Regions from separate parts of the Rhizobium sp. BK491 genome, predicted to be linked through region 1. Evidence: predicted binding sites of a transcription regulator. Region 1 holds the regulator's gene; each other region holds the start of a gene.

Evidence for each region. Region 1 encodes LexA, which represses DNA repair genes until DNA is damaged. Its sites were predicted from a motif close to TGTTCNNNNTGTGTTCNG; they were not measured.
Region 2: FHX05_RS25775 (ImuA family protein) is a predicted target of LexA. The motif match lies at 3,279-3,296, and genes of this name have one in related genera.
Region 3: FHX05_RS03500 (UvrD-helicase domain-containing protein) is a predicted target of LexA. The motif match lies at 3,155-3,172, and genes of this name have one in related genera.
Region 4: FHX05_RS23675 (helicase-related protein) is a predicted target of LexA. The motif match lies at 1,662-1,679, and genes of this name have one in related genera.

Annotation. Positions count from the first base shown of each region.
Region 1 is NZ_JACIAR010000001.1:187,449-192,818, forward strand. Features, by position in the region: gene gltA (citrate synthase) at 1-52, opposite strand, end outside; gene FHX05_RS01040 (ComEC/Rec2 family competence protein) at 581-2,812, shown strand; gene lexA (transcriptional repressor LexA) at 2,793-3,515, opposite strand; gene FHX05_RS01050 (VOC family protein) at 3,936-4,823, shown strand; gene kdsA (3-deoxy-8-phosphooctulonate synthase) at 4,820-5,370, shown strand, end outside.
Region 2 is NZ_JACIAR010000008.1:81,627-86,996, reverse strand. Features, by position in the region: gene FHX05_RS25785 (error-prone DNA polymerase) at 1-1,025, opposite strand, end outside; gene FHX05_RS25780 (DNA polymerase Y family protein) at 1,022-2,533, opposite strand; gene FHX05_RS25775 (ImuA family protein) at 2,454-3,218, opposite strand; gene ligD (non-homologous end-joining DNA ligase) at 3,500-4,552, shown strand; gene FHX05_RS25765 (SOS response-associated peptidase) at 4,612-5,370, shown strand, end outside.
Region 3 is NZ_JACIAR010000001.1:699,593-704,962, reverse strand. Features, by position in the region: gene FHX05_RS03505 (GIY-YIG nuclease family protein) at 1-245, opposite strand, end outside; gene FHX05_RS03500 (UvrD-helicase domain-containing protein) at 637-3,102, opposite strand; gene FHX05_RS03495 (flagellin) at 3,664-4,638, shown strand; gene FHX05_RS03490 (OmpA family protein) at 4,954-5,370, shown strand, end outside.
Region 4 is NZ_JACIAR010000005.1:395,172-400,541, reverse strand. Features, by position in the region: gene FHX05_RS23695 (hypothetical protein) at 1-60, opposite strand, end outside; gene FHX05_RS23690 (YMGG-like glycine zipper-containing protein) at 206-460, opposite strand; gene FHX05_RS23685 (DUF3309 family protein) at 506-661, opposite strand; gene FHX05_RS23680 (hypothetical protein) at 928-1,149, opposite strand; gene FHX05_RS23675 (helicase-related protein) at 1,921-5,043, shown strand; gene FHX05_RS23670 (RNA-binding S4 domain-containing protein) at 5,047-5,370, shown strand, end outside.

The DNA of each region.
Region 1 (5,370 bases):
GCAGGTCCACCGTCTTTTCACCCCAAGTTAGTTTCGCGCTTTGTTCCGTCATGCTGATCCTCCAAGATTTGGCGGGATTGACGCCATAAAAAGCGCCAAAAGGTTAAGCGACTACCGACTAGCTATATGATCCAGAGCCTAATGCCAAGTTATCCTAACGCCAAATTGTGCAATGCAGTATCAACTTTTGGGCACTGCAGAAGCGTCCTTTCGTATGCTACGCCGGGAAACCGGTCCAATTGAGCTTTGTTCCCGCCGATTTCAGTTGAATTCACTGGATGGTGACGGCACAAATCGCGCAGAAGCTGTAATTTGGCGCGGGGGCAGTCAGCGAGTGCCTAATTTCGAGGCATCCGACCAGCAGGAAGAGAGCAGGGACGTCACCGCGTCTCCGCAACCTCATGCCTTTTCCGCCACCATTACCCTCCGCGCCAAAGCGCAACAATGGGAACGAACACAGGATCAGGCGCCGCTGACGTCGCGTTTCCTGCGTGTCCCGAAGCGTCTTGGAACCGCTGTTCTCGGCTTGATTGCGGAGGAGGCGGCCCATGGCCGTGCTGTTCTTTTCGCGCCGATCTATATGGGTTTGGGTGCGATTATCTGGTTCGAGGCGCAAGTCGATCCGCCTCCGCAGGCGTTTCTCGCAGGCCTCGTTCTGTTTGCTTTGGGTTTTTTGCTAAAGCGCGATGCGGGCAGGCTGCTTCATCACACGCTTTTCGCCGGTATGCTCATCTGCCTGGGCATGGCGCTCGCGCAGTGGGAAAGTTGGCGGGTTTCCACCGTCATGCTCGACTCGGCCGTGACGACGACCGTGACCGGGCAGATCGAGCGACGGGAATTCTATGACAATGGGCGCTGGCGCTATATCGTCCGCGTCGAGGCAACGGAAAAACCCTCTATCCGTCGCGCGCCGCAGCGGGTTACGGTCTTCGTGCGCAAGCAGGCGGAGCCGTTCGATCTGGGGGATCGAATCCGGGGCAGGGCGCGCCTGACGCCTCCGGCCGGACCGGCATTGACGGGTCTCAACGATTTTGCCTTCAGCTCCTATTTCAACGGCATCGGCGCGAATGGCTTTGCCTACGGAACGCCGGAATTATTATCGCCATCCGGTGACAATGTTGCCGGCTCGCTACTGGATGCGGCCGATATCTGGCTCGCTGGCCTGCGCAACAGCATAGGCGACCGCATCAGGCAAACCTTGCCCGGAGATACCGGCGCCTTTGCAGCAGCGCTTGTCACCGATGAGAGACGTGCGATCTCGAAGGATACGACCGAGGCTCTGAGAATTGCCGGCCTGACCCACATCATCGCAATTTCCGGTCTCAACATGGCGTTGTCGGCTGGCATCTTCTATGTCGGTCTGCGCTATTTGTTCAGCCTGTTTCCCGGCGTCGTCCAGGCTTGGCCGACGAAGAAGTTCGCAGCCTTCGGCGCGCTTCTAACGGTAACGGCCTATTACCTCATTTCCGGATTCGGCGTCTCCGCCGAACGCGCCTTCATCATGATGGCGATCATGCTGGTGGCCGTACTTTTCGACAGGCCATCCATCAGCTTGCGCAATGTGGCGCTCTCAGCCATCGTCATCCTAGTCTTGTCACCGTCTCAGGTACTCGGTCCGAGTTTCCAGATGTCTTACGCCGCTACGCTGGCGCTGGTATCAGGCTATTCGCTCTGGAAACGACGGCGGCATCGCGAAAACATCCTGCCGCGCATCCGTCTGTTAAGTCCGCTACTGTTCGTCACGCGCTTCTTTGGAGGTGTGATGTCGACCTCGTTCATCGGCGGTGCGTCGACGGCCATTTTCTCGATCGAGCATTTTCACCGGTTGGCGACATATGGACTTGCTGCCAATCTTGCGGCCATGCCCGTCGTCTCTTTCATCGTCATGCCCTTCGGTATGATGGCGATGCTGCTGATGCCTTTCGGAATCGATGGACCGTTCTGGAAAGTCACCGGTGAGGGACTGGAGCTTGTGATCGCTATTGCAAAAACGGTGGCTGGGTGGGGAGGTGACATTACCTTTGGCCGCCAGCCCGGCTGGCTGATGCCGACTTTCATCGCCGGCTTCCTGATCATGAGCATGCTGCGGACCCGGCTTCGCCATCTGGGCCTGTTGCTGCTGCTGTCATCTGTCGGTGTAGCCGCGTTCGGCTCTGGTGTGCCGAAGCCGGATCTGATGATCTCGGAAGATGGCATTCTGGTTGCCTTGCGCCAGGACGATATCCTCGCCACCAATCGCGAGAGACCGCAGGCCTTCATCTTCGAGCAATGGCAGAAAGCGCTGGTCGCGGCCGAACATCAACCGCCGACCATGCTTCCGACCGATAGCCGGCTTCCGCAGATCAGCAAGACGGATCGGCATAAGCGATTAAGCAATGCCGAGCAGAAGGCGGTCCGCACAGCAATGGAAGAAGCTTTGGACCGCACCATGCAAGGCAGCTTTGCTTGTCAGAAGGGAGCATGGTGTGTCGCCATGCTCGAAAACGGCGCGATATTGGTCACCATCGAGAACGCAGCCTATCTGCCCACGGCTTGCGACACCGGGAATATTATCGTGACGCCAATCCGGCTGCGGCTGGACCATTGCCGCTCCGGAGCAACGCTCATAACCGGTGCGACATTGCGCAAAACCGGCTCCATCGAAATGGTGCTTACCTCAGACAAACCCATTATATCCGCCGCATTCAACAACCCGCAGCGCCCATGGACCAGGCATCGAACTTATGATTGGCGCACCGGCAAATTTAACGCGCCAATTGCAAAGGCACCACCAGTTCTGGACAATTCACCGGTCAGTGATAGCGACGAATAAGGCCGACGAGCTTGCCCTGAACCTTGACGCGATCCGGCCCGAAGATGCGGGTTTCATAGGCTGGGTTCGCGGCTTCCAGCGCGATGGAGGCACCCTTGCGACGGAAGCGCTTCAAGGTAGCTTCTTCATCGTCGACGAGTGCAACGACGATATCGCCGGGATTGGCCGTGGTCGAATTGCGGATAATGACCGTATCGCCGTCGAAAATTCCGGCGTCGATCATCGAATCTCCTCGAACTTCAAGCGCATAATGTTCGCCGGAGCCGAGCATGTCGGCGGGAACGGTAATGTCGTGCGTATTGTTCTGGATGGCGGAGATCGGAACGCCGGCTGCGATGCGACCCATCACGGGTACGGACGCCGAGCCGTTGTGATCGTCATTTGCCACTTTCGACGGAGCGGGCGGGGCAACGGGCTGTGGCTTGCCGAGGCTGCCCTCGATGACGCTGGGCGAAAAACCGCGGCGCTGTTGCAGGCTCGGATTATAGGCGTCGGGAAGCTTGATGACTTCGAGCGCTCTGGCCCGGTTCGGCAGCCTGCGGATGAAACCTCGCTCCTCCAGCGCCGTGATCAGGCGGTGAATGCCGGATTTGGATGCCAAATCCAGTGCATCCTTCATCTCGTCGAAGGATGGCGGAACACCGGATTCCTTCATGCGTTCGTGAATGAAGAGAAGCAGTTCCTGCTGCTTGCGCGTCAACATCGTCTTGGAACCCCAGAATCAAGAAAAGCCGTGAAACAAATCCAGAACGGACACTATATGTTCCATATGTGTTCCGCAAGTGCTTAAATTTCGGTAAAGCCTTGTGGGGCCAGTTAAATAATTACCATTTGCGAATAGATCGGATCGGAACATCGAGGCGCCATATCTGCGTTAACCCATGGAAAAATATGAGAAATGCCGCTCTGTTCGCTCCCAGGGCCTTGTCGTTCAGTCCGTGCGCCCAGCATTTGGATCAAAGTGCCACACTACTGCATAAGCCGGCTATGGGAGAGAATCAGCAATCACGTTTGCGAGATCGCCTTCAATCCATGTCGTGTGCTTCGGGATGTTCCGTCCTTCCATCTTGAATTGCTTGGGGGATGGGCGCAAATCTGCTTCCGCAAGCAAACAGGAGAAGCCATGATTTCGTCTCCGCATCCGCTGGATCATCTCGTGCTGCCGACCGTCAATATCGCTCTGGCGCGCGAACGCCTCGGCAAGCTCGGTTTCACGGTGGCTCCAGATGCGCGCCATCCCTTTGGCACTCAGAATGCCTGCGTCTTCCTTGCCGATAAAACCTATCTCGAACCTCTGGGCGTCGCATCTCCGGAGCAATGCGAGAAGAGCATCGTGGATGGCAATGTTTTCGTCGCGCGCGATCAGGCTTATCGTTTCCGGGTGGGGGATGATGGCTTCTCGGCCGTGGTATTCGGTACGGATGATGCGGTGGCGGATGACAAGCGTTTCAACGCGGCGGCGATTTCGGCGGGGCGAATGCTGGATTTCTCCCGTCCGATGAAGATGCCGGATGGAACCGAAACCACGGCAGGCTTTCGTCTTGCCTTTGCCGCCGATCTGCGCGCGCCGGATTTTCTCGCTTTCTGCTGTCAGCGCATCAATCCGCTGCCGGCTGATCGCAGCGCGCTCGAGCGTCACGAGAACGGCGTGACTGGTATCGCGCGGGTAGCGCTTTGCGCGCCGAAGCCGGCGGTCTATCGCGGTTTCTTCGAAGAGGTTGTCGGCGCCCCACGCATTATGGAGCATTCCTTTGGCCTGACAATCAGGACTGCCAATGCCGATCTGGAGATTTTGACGCCCGAAGGAATGGAGGCATTCTATGATCTGCCTGTTCGCACGAATGATCCGGGGCTCAGGGCGCGGGCAATCCTTTTCAAAACGCGCGATCTTTCCGTGACATCGTCGCATTTCACTGCTAACGGCGTCACCTATACGCGTAAGAACAATCGTCTATTGGCGAGGTTGGCGCCCGGTCAGGGCGCATTGTTCGCCTTTGAGGAGATAAAATGAGCACAAATTCCGAAGTCACCGTCGGCGAGGGTGCCTCCAAGGTCCTTTTTTCCAATACTGCAAAGCTGTCGCTGATCGCCGGTCCCTGCCAGATGGAAAGCCGCGACCATGCTTTCATGGTTGCCGGCGTTTTGAAGGAACTTTGCGGCAAGCTGGGCATCGGCCTCGTCTACAAGTCCTCCTTCGACAAGGCCAACCGCACTTCGCTGTCCGGCAAGAGGGGCATCGGCCTGGAAAAGGCGCTGGAGGTTTTTGAAGACCTGAAGAAGGAATATGGCTTCCCGGTCCTGACCGACATCCACACGGAAGAGCAGTGCGCCATCGTTTCCAAGACGGTCGATATCCTGCAGATCCCGGCTTTCCTGTCGCGCCAGACAGACCTTTTGGTTGCCGCTGCCAAGACCGGCCGCGTGGTCAACGTCAAGAAAGGCCAGTTCCTGGCGCCATGGGATATGAAGAACGTGCTTGCCAAGCTGAACGAAAGCGGCAATCCGAATATTCTTCTTTGCGAGCGCGGCGCCTCCTTTGGCTACAATACGCTTGTTTC
Region 2 (5,370 bases), on a different contig from region 1:
CAGACAGCACTGTTGGCCGCCGATCCCCTGCCCTGACAGAGAATGCCCTGGCTCCGGGCAAAGCGCACGATCGAAAACACCGTGAGGAAGTACGGGGCGTATTTCATGGTGCGGATGAGGTCGAGCTCGTGCCGCACGGTTTTCAGCACGTCTGGCGGCAGTCCTTCCGGATAGCGGTCGGGCACACATTGCCAGACGTAATGCTCCAGCGAAGCCTGGGCATCCTTGCCCGGCACGATTGCTTCCTCCGGATATTGATAGGTCAGCTCCTCGAGCGAAAATTTGCACCGGCGCACGATCTCCGTGGTTCGGGCCAGCGCTTCCGGATATCGCGGAAACAGGCGTTCCATTTCTTCCGGCGGCTTCAGATACCGATCGGCATGGCGTTCACGCTCGAAGCCGACATCGTCGATCGTGGTGTTGTGCCTGATGCAGGTAACGATGTCCTGCAACTGGCGCCGGCCAGGCTCATGAAACAGAACGTCGTTGGTGACGACGGTCTTCACCTTGAAGCGTGCCGCCATGTTGGAGATCTCATGCAGCCGCATCTGGTCGTTGGGTCGCCGGCGCAGGCACAGCGACACATAGGCGCGGTCGCCGAAAACATGCGCCATCTTGCGCAGCTGCACCGCGCAAGTATCGTCCGGAAGATCCGGCACGAGAACGCCGATCATCCCTTCCGCGTATGCGATAACGTCGTCCCAGTGCAGGATGCAGTTGTTCTTGCCGCCACGCGATTTGCCAAGCGTGATCAGCCGCGTCAGACGCGAATAGGCGGCTCGATCCATCGGATAGACCAGCACGGACATTCCATCCGCGAGATCGAGCCGGCAGCCGACGACCAGGCGCAGACCGGTGGCGCGGGATGCTTCGAGCGCCCGGACGATCCCCGCCAGTGAATTGCGATCGACAATGCCAAGCGCCTGGATACCCAGAGCCTTTGCGGTTTCGAACAGTTCCTGCGCCGACGATGCCCCGCGCAGGAAAGAAAAATGCGTCGTAACCTGCAGCTCGGCGTAACTCATGCGAAAATCCCATGGCAGAACCAGCGGTGGGAACCGGTATCCGGATCGACGCCATCGCCGGAGCGAAAAACCCAGAGGCGCTCGCCCGCCGCATCCTCGATGACAAAGTAGTCGCGCACCGCCTCCATTTCGGCGTCGCGCTGCCACCATTCTCCAAAAATACGTTCCGGGCCATCAGCACGCTTGATCTTGCGGCGCTTGCCACGCCAGACGATCGAAACCGGCGGCCGGTCCGGCATCAGCGCAATCGCCTCGATCACTTCCGGCCGGGCCAGCAGCCGGACTGGCCGGCGCCAATGACTGACCCAGGTCACTGCGACCGGATCGGCAGCAGGACTGATCCTCTGGACGGAGCGTTCCGGTACGTCGGAGGCAACCGGTGCGACCCGATAAACACGCTGGCCGCGATTTCCATAGATATCGATGAGCGGCGTGACGTCGGTAACGTCATCCTCGACCAGAGCGGACGCTTTCTGCGCCTGCTCCAATGGCTCGGCCATGACCGCGACGAGCGTGAGCTTTTCGATCCCGAAGCCCGGCTCGATCTTTTCCGTCCGGTCCCGAAACAGTTTTTTCAGCCAGGCAACATCGCGGGCAGGTTTGGCTGTTCCCGCGCGGATCGCCTGTCTCGTGCCGTCGACTGTCTCAACAACGAGATCGGCTCGGCGCACGCCCAGCCCGCGCTTCTGGAGCTCATCAACCAGCTGGACAACAAGGCGGCCGACATATTTGTTGATCGTCTCGGCCGCGCCGATCGGTTCGGCAAAAGCTTTGGCGACTTCAACCAGCTCAGGCGTGCGGATCGGCTCGATGGGCTCGGCAACACGACAGAGCATCTGGTCAAGGCGGCGGCCGACCTCCGGACCGAAACGAAGCGTCAACGGCGCGCGTGGCGCGTTGGCAACCTCGCCGATCGTTTGGAAACCGAGGATTCGCAGGTCAGAGACAGTCTTTGCCGGCAGGCGCAGCAGCGATATCGGCAGCTTTTCGACGGCACGCACGGTCTCGCCGGGTAGAATGACGATCGTCTCACAATTGACCGCGCGGGCGCAAGCGTGGGCAGCTCCCCAGCTGTCGGCGACCGCCACACGGGCGGTCAGTTTTCTTGCCAGGAACTGGTTGGCGATTTTCGTCACCATGGGAAGCTCGCCGCCCTGCAGATGGTCGGCACCTTCGGTATCCATGACGATGCCGTCGCTTCCGTCCACCGCAACGATTGGCGAATAGATCGTCAGCGCCCAGAGCGTGATGCGTTCAAGGGCCGCGGCGTCCGCTGCAGGATCGGCATCGATGAGCATCAGGCCGCGAAACAGCGACTGCGCCTTTGCGGCCGGCATGCCGACGTGGACACCCGCCTTTTTTGCAGTCGGGTCGGCGGCCGACACCCATCGCTTCGATCCGCTTTTCGCGATCACGGCGATCGGCTGTTCAGGCGGAATAGACGGATCGGCGCGACGAATGCGATCCGTCGGCAGATCCGGAAGATAGATCGAGACGACCCTTGTCATCGCACGCCCTCACGAGAAACTCAGCACACTCACCCGCTTTCACGCGCATCAATTCCAGAAACCATTGAGCCCTTCCCACTCCGGGTACCGGCAGCTCTTCCGATGGCATAACGCTCACCCGCCATCTTGTCGTCGAGGCCGTGGGCTGGCCAAAATCATTCGCCTCCGTCTGTCGCCGCCATCGTCGGACCGCGAGCGCCATCGTGCCGGTTCGCTCGGCCGCCAACTGCAGCCGACGGGAACTGACCATCGGCAGGCGAACGAGCTCGCCGACGACAGCGCCGAGACCGCCGAAGGACAGCCCCTCCTCCATATTGGCGAGCACATCCTCTTCCCGATCGGATTCCACGAAGATCACACGGTCGGGATGGAGGCCAACCTGCGCCAGAGCCGGAAAGAACAGATCAGGTCGCGTCAGGCACCAGACGACGGGCCCTTTGGTTCGCGCGGCAATGCCGGCGACACAGAGGGCGGCAGCCGCGCCATCGACAGTGCCCGAGCCACCGCCCGCAAACTCATGCAGCGCGCCATAGGCAAGGCCGCCGCCAGGCAGCGCCGCATCGATCTCGGGAACACCGAAGGCGAGTGTTCCGGCCCGCTTCGCGGATCCGCCCTCCATGGAGGCGATGCGGTCGCGCAGGTCGCAGATCACATCGGAGATCCCTTTGGGGCGGGCAGCAGTCATCATTCACGGCTCCCTTCAAGATCGTGTTCAAAGGATCGACATCATGTCGTACGGGCTATATGTTCATTGTTTGTTCTTACGGCACGAAAGAGTCAAGCACCACAGAGTTGAGGAATATTATCCCAGCATTAGGAAATCCAAAGATTCGAAGGGGATTCAAGGACGTAAGCAGAGTTGAGATTTTTGCCAGTTCCGTGTTCCCGTCGAGCGCCGATGGTGGATAGCGGGGATAGATGTGGAACGTCACAGTATTCTTAAGGTTTTTGTGCTGAACTCTCGGCATGACGAAGCCCCCGAGATCAAAGCCGCTTCTTCGCGATACCGAAGCCCCGATCCGCTCGAAGCCACGTCAGAAGCGTAACCCGGCGCAGCCACAGCTTCTGTTCGACCCCATGCCTGATCGCGTTGAGCCGGCCCTCGCTGAGCTGAAGGCGCGTCCGCCTATCGGTGACCAATGGAGCTGGGAGCTGAAATGGGACGGCTATCGACTGGCTGTCCACATCGAGCCAACGGGCATCCGGATCCTCACGCGTGGCGGCCATGACTGGACGCATCGGTTTCCGGCGATCGAACAGGCCGCTCGAGCGCTCGGGCCGGCGACGATGATCATCGATGGCGAGGCGGTGGTGCTCGACGAAAAAGGACGGCCGGATTTCGGGCTGCTGCAGCAGTCGTTGGGAGCCAGCGGCAAGACGGCTGGCAATCGAGCTTCTGATGCGATCCTCTACGCCTTCGACCTTGTCTATCTCGATGGCCATGACCTGCGAAATGTCGAATACCGATCGCGTCGGCATCTTCTCGAGGACACGCTCGATGGCAAAGACGGCGCCATCCGTCTGTCAGAAACACTCGACGCCGAACCCAATGCCTTGCTTGACAACGTCTGCCGCCTCGGTCTGGAAGGCATTGTCGGCAAGCACCTCGATCAGCCCTATCGCTCCGGCCGCACCGGCGATTGGGTGAAGGTCAAATGTGTCCAGAGCGAAGCCTTCATGGTGGTCGGCTATGAGCCATCGACAGCGTCGCCTTCCGGCTTCGCTTCGCTGTTGCTTGCCGCATACCGCGGTGACGACCTCGTCCATGTCGGCAACGTCGGCACAGGCTTCAAAGAGGCCGAGATGATCAGGCTGCGTACGGTACTGGACAAGCTGCGTTGGAAACGAAAACTGCCGCCGGTGCCCTATGCCGGAAAGGCAGATATCGTCTGGGTCGAGCCAACGCTGATCGCCGAGATCGAGTTTCGGGCATGGACCGGAGACGGCAAATTGCGGCACGCTTCCTACAAGGGCCTGCGGGAACGGCAGGACAATGCCGACGTGTTCAAGCTCGACTAGCGAAATCAGAGCCATCCGCTAGATTGTTTCCGCGGTCTGAGCGAAGGGGATGGCGCGGCATGTGTAATCTTTATCGGATGGAAGACAAGGATTGGGTCTCGAAATGGGCCCAGGATGCCGAAAGCCTGATCAATCTAATGCCGGCCTATCAGATGAACCCCGACCAGATGGGGCCGATCGTCCGCAACACAGCTGACGGCAAGAAGCAGCTGGTGCATGCGCGATGGGGACTGCCCTCCCCCCGCTTCGCGCTTGAGAAAGGCGCCAAGGCCAAGGCCGAGAAACTCGCGGCCAAGGGCAAGCCCTTCGATCTTGAGGAACTGATCCGCATGGAGGCCGATCGCGGCACAACCAATGTTCGGAACCTTAATCTTCCCCATTGGAAACGGTGGTTTGGTGTGGAGCATCGATGCCTTGTCCCTGTCACCAGCTTTGCCGAACCGGATCCGGCGAGCAAACAGGAAGGTGGCAATGTACCCAACGCCTGGTTTGCCCGCGATGAAGCAAAGTCGCTGATGTTCTTTGCCGGCATCCACGTGCCGCAATGGAAAAGCGTCCGGAAGGTTCGGGACGGACTCACGACCGACGACCTCTATGGCTTTCTGACTACCGACGCCAACGATCTCGTGAAACCGATACATGAAAAGGCCATGCCGGTCCTGCTGCGGACGAAGGAAGAAACTGAAGTCTGGATGCGGGCGCCGTGGGACGAGGCAAAGCATCTCGCTCGACCACTTCCGAAAGACGCGCTTATCATTTCTTCACGCGAACCATATGGATCGACGATCGTTTCGAAATCTGGCGAGCCGACCGCGGGT
Region 3 (5,370 bases), 510 kb from region 1:
GTGTTTTCGACTAGATCGATCTTCCACTGTCGATACCAGCGTTTCAGCGATTTTTCTTTTTGTATGGCTGAAACGATGTCTGCGTGGTCTTCATACCAAACCAACCGCGTGCATCCGTATTTCCAAGCGAAGCCAGGTGTCAGGCCCTCGCGACGCTCGTAGATGCGACGCTCGAGATCGGCGGTGACGCCGATGTATAGTGTGCCTCGCTTGTGATTGGTGGTGATGTAAGTGCATCCACCCATGCGTGTACGACGCTGGTTGGGGTAGTGGTCGTCAAGGGCCGCTAGGGATGACGGATGATCTATTGATGCCGGATCCGTGCTCACATTTGCCACCGACGGCATAGCCCACACTCCGTCATCCTCGGGCTTGCCCCGAGGATCCAAGCACAAGCCTCTTTGTTGCGTAATTGATTGCCGTGTCAGACGACTTTGTCGCCGCCAAGCACGCCGCGCTCTCGTTCGTACCTCAAATGGACAATACGAATTTGATGGGAAGCCTGTGCATGGATCCTCGGGTCAAGCCCGAGGATGACGGAGTGGAGGAAGATGAGGAGTCCCATCGCGACCTTCGTATATCCGCGGTCCGCATCAGCAGGTGATTCTATGGCCCCAAACCCGGAATCGCTCCCGATCAAACCCTCTCCACAAACCCATCCAACACCCTTTTCTGCCCGGCGCGGTCGAATTCGATCGTCAGCTTGTTGCCCTCGATTTCCGAGACGTTGCCGTTGCCGAATTTGATGTGGAAGACGCGGTCGCCTATAGCGAATTTGGAGGGTTCGGAGGAGGTGGATTTGGCCACCAGCTCGCCGTCGATGGTGCGCACCTTCGGGCCGCTTTCGCCGTAGCCGATGCGTTCGACGGCATGGCCGGAGCGGCTGCCCCAGTTGTCGCGGGTTGCATCGTTGCGGTTGGCCTGGGCGCGCTTCCAGCCGGGTGTCGAATAGGTGTTGGCGAAGGGATCTGCCTTGTCGAAGCGTGACTGGCCGTAGCCGCCGCGGCCGTACCCGCCATAGGATTGCTCGACTTCGGCGACCTGAACATGGGTTTCCGGCAGTTCGTCGAGGAAGCGGGAGGGGATCGTGGATTGCCAGAGACCGTGGATGCGGCGGTTGGAGACGAACCAGATGTGGCAGCGGCGCTTGGCGCGGGTGATGCCGACATAGGCGAGGCGGCGCTCTTCCTCCAGCCCGGCGCGGCCGCTTTCGTCGAGCGAGCGCTGATGCGGAAACAGGCCTTCCTCCCAGCCCGGCAGGAACACGGTGTCGAATTCCAGACCCTTGGCGGAGTGCAACGTCATGATAGAGACGGCGTCGAGATTCTCGTTCTGCTCGGCATCCATGACGAGGGCGACGTGTTCGAGGAAGCCGCGCATGGACTCGAAGCTGTCCATGGAGCGGATGAGTTCTTTCAGGTTTTCCAGGCGCCCCGGCGCTTCCGCCGATTTGTCGTTCTTCCACATGTCCGTATAGCCGGACTCTTCGAGAATCTGCTCGGCAAGCTCGGTATGCGGCGTGTTTTCGAGCAGGCCCTGCCAGCGGCGGAAAGATTGTACGACGTCGAACAGCGCCTTGCGCGCCTTCGGCTTCATCTCATCCGTCTCGATGATATCGGCCGCTGCCGCCAGCATCGGGATATCGCGTACGCGGGCATAGTCGTGCAAAGCGCGGACGGTGGTGTCGCCGAGGCCGCGCTTCGGCGTGTTGATGATGCGCTCGAAGGCGAGATCGTCGGCCGGCTGGCAGACGAGGCGGAAATAGGCCATGGCATCGCGGATTTCGAGGCGCTCGTAGAAGCGCGGGCCGCCGACGACGCGATAGTTGAGACCGAGCGTGACGAAACGGTCTTCGAATTCGCGCATCTGGAAGGAGGCGCGCACGAGGATGGCGATGTCGTTGAGATTGTGCTTGTTGCGCTGCAACTGCTCGATCTCTTCGCCGATCGCGCGCGCTTCCTCCTCGGAATCCCAGGAGGCATGCACCTGCACCTTTATATCGTCCGGATCGGAGCGGTCGGTGAACAGCGTCTTGCCGAGCCGACCTTCATTATGGGCGATCAGATGCGCGGCGGCACCGAGAATATGCTCGGTGGAGCGATAGTTGCGCTCCAGCTTGATCACCTTGGCGCCGGGAAAGTCCTTCTCGAAGCGCAGGATATTGTCTACTTCCGCACCGCGCCAGCCATAGATCGACTGGTCGTCGTCGCCGACGCAGCAGACATTCTGCGGCTCGCCCTTCTGCCGCTGCGCCAGCAGGCGCAGCCACATATATTGCGCCGTATTGGTGTCCTGATACTCGTCGACCAGGATATAGCGAAAGCGCTGGTGATAATCCTTGAGGATATCAGGATTCTGCCTGAATATATTGATCGGATGCAGCAGGAGATCGCCGAAGTCGCAGGCGTTCAGCGTTTTCAGGCGGTTCTGGTAGGCGGCATAGAGTTCGCGGCCCTTGCCGTTGGCGAAGGCGCGCGCATCGCCTTCCGGAATATCGGCGGGGCTCAGGCCCTTGTTCTTCCAGGTATCGATCATGCCGGCAAACTGCTTGGCCGGCCAGCGCTTGTCGTCGAGCCCTTCGGCCTGGATCAGCTGCTTGATCAGGCGGATGACGTCGTCGGTATCGAGAATGGTGAAGCTGGAGGTGAGGCCGACCAGCTCCGCATGACGGCGCAACAATTTGACACCGATCGAGTGGAAGGTGCCGAGCCAGGGCATGCCTTCGACCGCGCCGCCGACGAGCAGCGCGATGCGCTCCTTCATCTCGCGGGCTGCCTTGTTGGTGAAGGTGACGGCGAGGATCTGGCTGGGGAAGGCGCGGTTGGTGGAGAGGATATGAGCGATGCGTGTCGTCAGCACGCGCGTCTTGCCGGTGCCTGCGCCCGCAAGCACCAGAACGGGGCCGTCGAGCGTTTCCACGGCTTCCGTCTGCTCGGCATTAAGGCCCGAGAGGTAATCTGGCCGGCGGCCGCTGTCGCGTGCCGCCATGGCGCGTGCCGCGATGCCGCCGCCAATGCTGCCGGCAGCCGGCGCAGAACGGCGCGGTACGGTGTGCTCCGGCTCCTCGTCAAAGAAGGGAATGTCGTCATGTCCAATGGTCATGCGGCCCAATGTAATGATTCTACCTCGAAAGGCAAAAGAAACGGGCCGAAATTAGAACAAAAAGTGCACATTCGCAGCTCTTGATACGCGTTTTGCATCACGGAGCGGATATGCCGGCGAGCCAATAAAACGTGTCGTTGTCTCACTGAAGATTACAACTTCGTTTGTATCTAAATTGTGGTTTAGCAGTCGATTCATGGGGAGCAGGGGCCGCGTGAAATGATGCGACTCGGCGCGGTACACGATGCTCGCACATCGTCGCGTCGCGGCATAGCGACGAGCACGTCGGGGCTAAGCCAGTTATCGCCCCCGCGCCCAATTATGGTGAATTATGCGTTGTTCTTAGCGCATTTTTAAGCATGTTTGCTAATCATGGCGATATGTAACCGCCAGAGCGCAGGTGTTGTTTTTGCCTGGCTCCTGTTTGCCGATGCGATCGGCCCGCGCGCATGAGCGCCCGCGGCAAGGTTTCGATGTCTCCTTGTATATGTTGCGTATTGTTGCGTTCGGAGTTCATGTGCCGTGAGTATTTTTTCGACCTTCATCAGGGTCAGTCCCTCTATGAATACAGCGCTGGAAGTGCTGAGGGACACCCAGGCCAAACTGGGTAATGCCGAACGACAGATGTCGTCGGGCCTGCGGGTTCAAACGGCGAGAGACAATGCTACGTACTGGAAAATCTCGACTTTGACGCATACCGACGTCGGTGCGATTTCGTCGGTTCAGGATGCGCTCGGTCTCGCCGCTTCGACAGTCAGCACGGCTTCCACGGGTGTCGGCAGCGCGATCGACGTCGTGACAGAGATCAGGACAAAGCTTGTCAGCGCCTATGAGACCAGCGTCGACAAAACGAAGCTTAATGACGAGATTGCGCAGCTGAAACAGCAGCTGCGCAGCATCGGAGAGTCTGCGACCTTCAATGGCGTCAACTGGACGGTGCTGCGGGATGGCGCCGATCCTACCGATCCGCACGAAGTGCCGGGTTCGCTGATCCGCGGCAGCAACGGGACAGTGACGATCGGCATGCTGAGCTATGCCGGCGTGAGCTCGACGAGCGGCCCGATCACATCGGTCGATGCGCGTTATCTGATCGATGACCAGTCGAGCGGCTCCGGCGGATATGGCGTGCTGACGTCGACGTCTTTCGCGACCGAGGCCGGGGCTGCAAGGAACTATGTGCTCGTCAGCACTCAGAAAGGCAATACGAGCGGCCAGGTGGAGATCTCGCTCGATGCGAATACGACCCAAGGGGCCATCGCCGACATGGTCAACACAGTGACGGGAATGTTGAACCAGCTCAAGACGATCGGGTCCGCCTTCGGCTCCCTCGAATCGCGCATCAATCTTCAGACCGAGTTCGCCAAGAATTTGAGCGATTCCCTGACCAGCGGTGTCGGGAAGCTTGTCGATGCCGATATGGAGCAGCAATCGAGCAAGGTTCTGGCGCTGCAGGCTCAGCAGCAGCTCGGGCTGCAATCGCTCTCGATCGCCAATGCCAGCTACAATACGGCTTTGCAGCTTTTCCAGAATCTCTGAGCGCTAACAAAAATCACAAAAGGTAGAGTTATACATATCCTCATTGTCTCGGTGGCTTTAGCCGTTTTTTCGCTTGGCTGGAGTGTTCGCGATGCTGTCAGAGGCAGCGTCAATGCGATGGTGATATGGCTCGGCTTTGCAATGTTCTAGGGTCTAATGTGTATTATGTATTCGATGGTTCACGCGAGATATTGAGAGATTGTTGCCGAAATTGCTTCTATCCCAAAGATATAAGGGCCTCATAGATTTCTCTTCACGATATTGCCGCAATGCTTCATATCTGCTGCGGCCATCGAACCGGAGAGCGATGATTCCATGATGAAGAGAATTGCCATTCTTGCCCTAGCGGCAGCCTTTTTGAACGCATGCACGACCACCGATCCCTATACAGGTGAGCAGAAAGTTTCCAATACGGCAGGCGGTGCAGCGATCGGTGCCGGTGTCGGCGCTGTCGCAGGCCTTCTGATCGGCCATTCGCCGGCCTCGCGCCGCAATGCCGCGTTGATCGGCGCAGGCGTCGGTGCGCTTGCAGGTGCGGGCATCGGCAACTACATGGACCAACAGGAATCCGAACTGCGTGCGCAGCTGCAGGGCACCGGCGTCTCCGTTACGCGCGTCGGCGACCGCATCATCCTCAACATGCCGTCGGCAATCACCTTCGACATCGACCAGGACGCGATCAAGCCGGAATTCTTCCCGACGCTGAATTCTGTCGCGATCGTCCTGCGCAAG
Region 4 (5,370 bases), on a different contig from region 1:
CGCGTAAAAAGTGGTGCCGGTAAGAACGAGTGCTGCAATGCTTGCGATGATTGCGGCCATGATGCCGTTCCTTTCTCAAAACACTGCCACCTCGCCGTGATCGACGGCGCGGGAAGACGATTTTGTTGAGGGACCTGCCGCTCCCTGAATTTGTTCCGAGAGCGAATCCTGACCGGCCGCCAATGACGGCCGGTCAGGCAATGCCTTAGCGGCAGCGAGCCTCATAACGGTGACCGTAGCGGTCGCGATAAATGCAGTAGCCGCGACGATCTTCCGAACGCCCGATGAGGTTGCCGACTACGCCGCCAGCCACCGCGCCGACGGCGGCGCCGCCCCAGCTATGGGTGGCGACGCCACCGATCAGCGCGCCGGTGCCGGCGCCGATCGCCGTACCTTTTTCCGTTGCCGTGCACGACGCCAATGCGCCGACGAGGGCGATCGCGACGATAATCTTCTTCATGGTGTTAGCTCCCTGATGTTGCGAGGTTTGAACAATGTCGGCGGATCAGATGCGCCCCATTAATAACAGAATGAGGACAATGACGAGAACAAGCCCGAGACCACCCGATGGGCCATACCCCCAAGACCGGCTGTAACCCCAGCTGGGAAGTGCGCCAACCAACAGCAGAATCAGTATGACAAGCAATACCGTACCAAGCATGATATGTCTCCTCCATGTCCGTCCGGCTCGAATATCCCGCCATTATCGCCGTTCGACATGGCGTTAACCTTCCAGCTTTCCCACTCGAAACTGTTCCAGTGAATGGACGAATTCCTCAATTCTGCTCATAGAAACTTGCATGCGCGACAATTGTTCCGGCTAAGAAATAAAAATACACGCGCACAGCAGTTGGAATGCTTAGCGAATCCTTAAATGGGATCGCATCGGGTGACGGTTACAAGCGCGGCGGCAAATTCGTTGTATGGTTAAAATACCATTAAAATACAATGGGTTGTGGTGAACGAAACGGGAAAGGCCGGATGTCCGTGATTCGTCGGCGATTCGTTCTGCATTTGAACTTTGGTTAACGGCTGGGCGTTTGCCGACACGCCGAATACAAGGATGCTGCCGTCGGCAAATGTCGTCCAGGTGGTGTGTTCGCGGGCGAATTCGTTAATTCGCAGCGAACTCCGCAGCAGCATTGCCATTCAAGCTGACCTCTATGTCGCGATGCTGCTCCGGCGAAATACAACATGTAGCCGTGAACAAATGCGATACCCGCTGATATCCGCGATTCGTCACCGATTCGTTCCGGCTTTGATCGTTGTGTTAACGGCTGCACTTTTTGCGTGCATTTGTCGATTCATTATAGCTGCGCTCGTCAAAAGACGAACCGCAATCGCAGATTCGGGTCGGATTCGCATCTCAACCATTCAGAGTCCGGTATGCCTCTGCCGGGAAACCGCTAGATATTGTGGAGAACAAAACAGAATCGCTTGGAATCTGCGATTCGTCGCCGATTCGTTTCGACTTTGGCCTGGATGTTGATGTCGTCCGCTGATTCATGCGAAACTTTATTATTTACAGATTGTTAACGATGGCACGGCGCGAAATTTCTCTGGCCGAGGATTCTCCGCTTGACTCCTTTTTCCTGCGGAAAGCCGTGTAAACGAGATTCAGTATTTGGTGGCAATCTTTTCATTGCAATCCATATGTAGTCGTGAACAAATAAGGAACGCGACGGAGTCAGCGATTCGTCTCCGATTCGTTCTCAGGCTGTTCCGGAATCGCCCGGACTCGCATGGGATGCAAAGTAAATGTAGCTTGTGGTTGAAGCGCTCAAATATGAAATCGAATGTTGCCGCATCTGTTTTTTCATTCGGGTCTTGCCTTTGTCACATATGGTCGTCATCTGTTCGTTTCCTCCAGGAGGAATTGGCTGATCGGAAGACGGCTGTTTCTCGCCTATGCACGGACCTATGACTCAGACTTCGCAGCCCATGATCCTGAGCGGACGCGGCGTGACCGCAGTGCTCGGACCGACCAATACCGGCAAGACCCATTATGCCATCGAGCGCATGGTGGCACACGGCAGCGGCGTGATCGGCCTGCCGCTGCGGCTGCTTGCCCGTGAGGTGTATACGCGCGTCGTCGAGAAGGTCGGGGCGCACAACGTCGCGCTGGTGACCGGTGAGGAAAAGATATCGCCGCCCAATGCGCGCTATTCGGTCTGCACGGTGGAGGCCATGCCGCGCGAGACGCGCGCCTCCTTCGTCGCGATCGACGAAGTGCAGCTTGCCGGCGATCTGGAGCGCGGACATATTTTTACCGACCGCCTTCTGCATCTGCGCGGCCGCGATGAAACCCTGCTGCTCGGCGCGGGCACGATGCGGCCGATCCTTGAACAACTTCTGCCTGGGATTACCGTCCTCGAACGGCCGAGGCTATCGCATCTTTTCTACGCCGGGCAGAAGAAGATCACGCGGCTGCCGCAGCGCACGGCCATTGTCGCCTTTTCCGCAGACGAGGTTTATGCGATCGCAGAGCTTATCCGCCGCCAGCGCGGTGGCGCGGCCGTCGTCCTCGGGGCGCTCAGCCCGCGTACCCGTAATGCGCAGGTGGCGCTCTATCAGGCCGGCGATGTCGAATATCTGGTTGCGACCGATGCGATCGGCATGGGGCTCAACCTCGATGTCGATCATGTCGCCTTTGCGCAGGACCGCAAGTTCGACGGCTATCAATTCCGCAATCTCAATCCGGCCGAGCTCGGTCAGATCGCAGGTCGCGCCGGCCGCCATCTCAAGGACGGCACCTTCGGGGTGACGGGACAGGTCGATCCTTTCGACGACGAACTCGTGCGCCGGATCGAGGGACACGAATTCGACATGGTCAAGGTGCTGCAATGGCGCACCAAAGACCTGGATTTCGCTTCGATCGCGGCGTTGCGTGCAAGTTTGGAGGACGCGCCTCGCGTGCAGGGCTTGACGCGCGCGCTGCCTGCGGTAGACCAGCAGGCATTGGAATATCTGTCACGCGATCTGGAGATAGTCGATCTTGCCAGCAACCCGGCTCGGGTTGAGAAATTATGGGAGGCCTGTGCGCTTCCCGACTATCGGCGCATCACGCCTGCCCAGCATGCTGATCTCATCGCCACCCTCTTTTCTGATCTCGTGCGCTATGGCACGGTGAAAGAGGATTTCCTGGCCGAACAGGTGCATCGCGCCGATCGGACGGATGGCGAGATCGACACGCTTTCGGCGCGAATCGCGCAGATAAGGACTTGGACCTATGTGTCGAACCGGCCCGGCTGGCTTGCCGATCCGACACACTGGCAAGAAAAGACGCGGGAAATCGAAGATCGATTGTCCGACGCGTTACATGAGAGGTTGACGAAACGCTTTGTTGATCGCAGGACATCTGTGCTCATGAAGCGCCTGAGAGAGAATGCGATGCTGGAAGCTGAAATCAGTGTGAATGGAGATGTCTTCGTAGAGGGGCATCATGTGGGACAGTTGACCGGATTCCGGTTCACGCCTATCGCAGGGACCGAGGGGCCGGATGCCAAGGCTGTCCAGACCGCCTCGCAGAAGGCGCTCGGGCTGGAGTTCGAGGCACGTGCCGCACGTCTGCATGCGGCCGGCAACGGCGATCTCGCGATCAGTGCCGATGGCCTCGTGCGCTGGCTCGGCGACCCCGTCGCGCGCCTGTCAGGCAGCGATCATGTCATGCGTCCGCGCGTCATCCTGCTTGCCGACGAACAGCTGACCGGCAATGCGCGCGATCATGTCGCCGCCCGTATCGAGCGCTTCGTGAACCATCACATCAGCACGATCCTGAAGCCGCTGGACGATCTCCAACGTGCCGAAGATCTGCAGGGCCTTGCCAAGGGGCTGGCTTTCCAGCTGGTGGAGAATCTCGGCGTTCTGTTCCGCCGCGACGTCACGGAAGAAGTGAAATCGCTGGATCAGGACGGGCGTGCCTCGATGCGCCGCTACGGCGTTCGCTTTGGTGCGTACCATATTTTCGTGCCCGCGCTGCTGAAGCCGGCTCCGGCCGAGCTCATCACGCTCCTCTGGGCGCTGAAGAATGATGGCCTGGACAAGCCGGGCTATGGCGATCTGATCCCGGTTCTGGCCGCCGGCCGTACCTCGGTCGTCACCGATCCGGGCTATGAGCGCACATTTTACAAGCTTGCCGGCTTCCGGTTCCTCGGCAAGCGCGCGGTGCGCATCGACATTCTCGAGCGCCTGGCGGACCTTATCCGTCCGCTGCTGCAGTGGAAGCCCGGCCAGGCTTCGCGCCCTGACGGCGCTTATGACGGCCGCCGCTTCACGACGACGACCGCGATGCTCTCCATTCTCGGCGCGACGCTCGAGGACATGGAGGAAATCCTCAAGGGTCTCGGCTATCGCGCCGATGCGGTGAAGGCGGAGGAGGCTACGGCCTTCCTCGCTCAGCAGGATGCGGCTGCAGCGCCCGCCGCACCGGCTGGGGACGCCACAGCCGAAAAAGCCGATCATGATGATGCCGACACTGCGACTGACGAGCCGGCTAAGGAAGTAGAAGCCGTTTCGCAGGAAGCAGCCGCTCCCGCCGAGGCACCTGCTGAGACGGAAGTTGCCGCAGCTGCCGAGCCTGTCGCCGCTGCAGAAGTCACCGCAGAGCCGGCGGAACCGAAGCCTGTTCTTCTCTGGCGTCTGGGTGGCCGTAACGACCATCAGCAGCGGCAAGGCGGCCGTGGCCATGGCGATCGCCGCGGCCAGCAGGGCGAGGGGCGCGGTCAGCAGGGCAATCGTCGTGGTGGCGAGCAGGCAGCCGGTGAAGGCAATCGCGAAGGCGGGCGTGATCGCCGCGACAATCGTGAGGCTCGTGGCAGTGACAAGGGTCCGCGCGGCAATCGCGAGGGCGGCCGTCCGCAGCATCAGGGCAACCGCGGCGAACGCGGTGATCGTCAGGAACGTGGCGACCGGAATGATCGCAACAATCGCGGTGCCTCGCAGCCGTTGCGCTTCGAAGCCAAGCCGCCGCGCAAGGAAAAGCCGATCGATCCGGATTCTCCTTTCGCCAAGCTCGCTGCCCTCAAGGAGCAGATGAAGAAATAGGTCATGACGGACGAAAAACAGCCATTTTCCGGTTCGCGCCAGCGCATCGACAAATGGCTGTTCTTTGCCCGCATGGTGAAATCCCGCTCATTGGCGCAGGTCTATGTGCAGAACGGCAGCGTCCGGGTGAATGGCGAGCGGGTCGTGCAGCCGAGTTTTGGCATCAAGGCCGGTGACCGCATCGAGCTCTCGCTGGAGCGGCGGGATATAGTGTTGATCGTACGGTCGGCCGGCGAACGTAGAGGTCCCTTCGAAGAAGCCAGGCTGCTTTACGAAGATCTGACGCCGCCGCCCGATGAGACAAAACGCCTCACCCCGTTCGAGCAG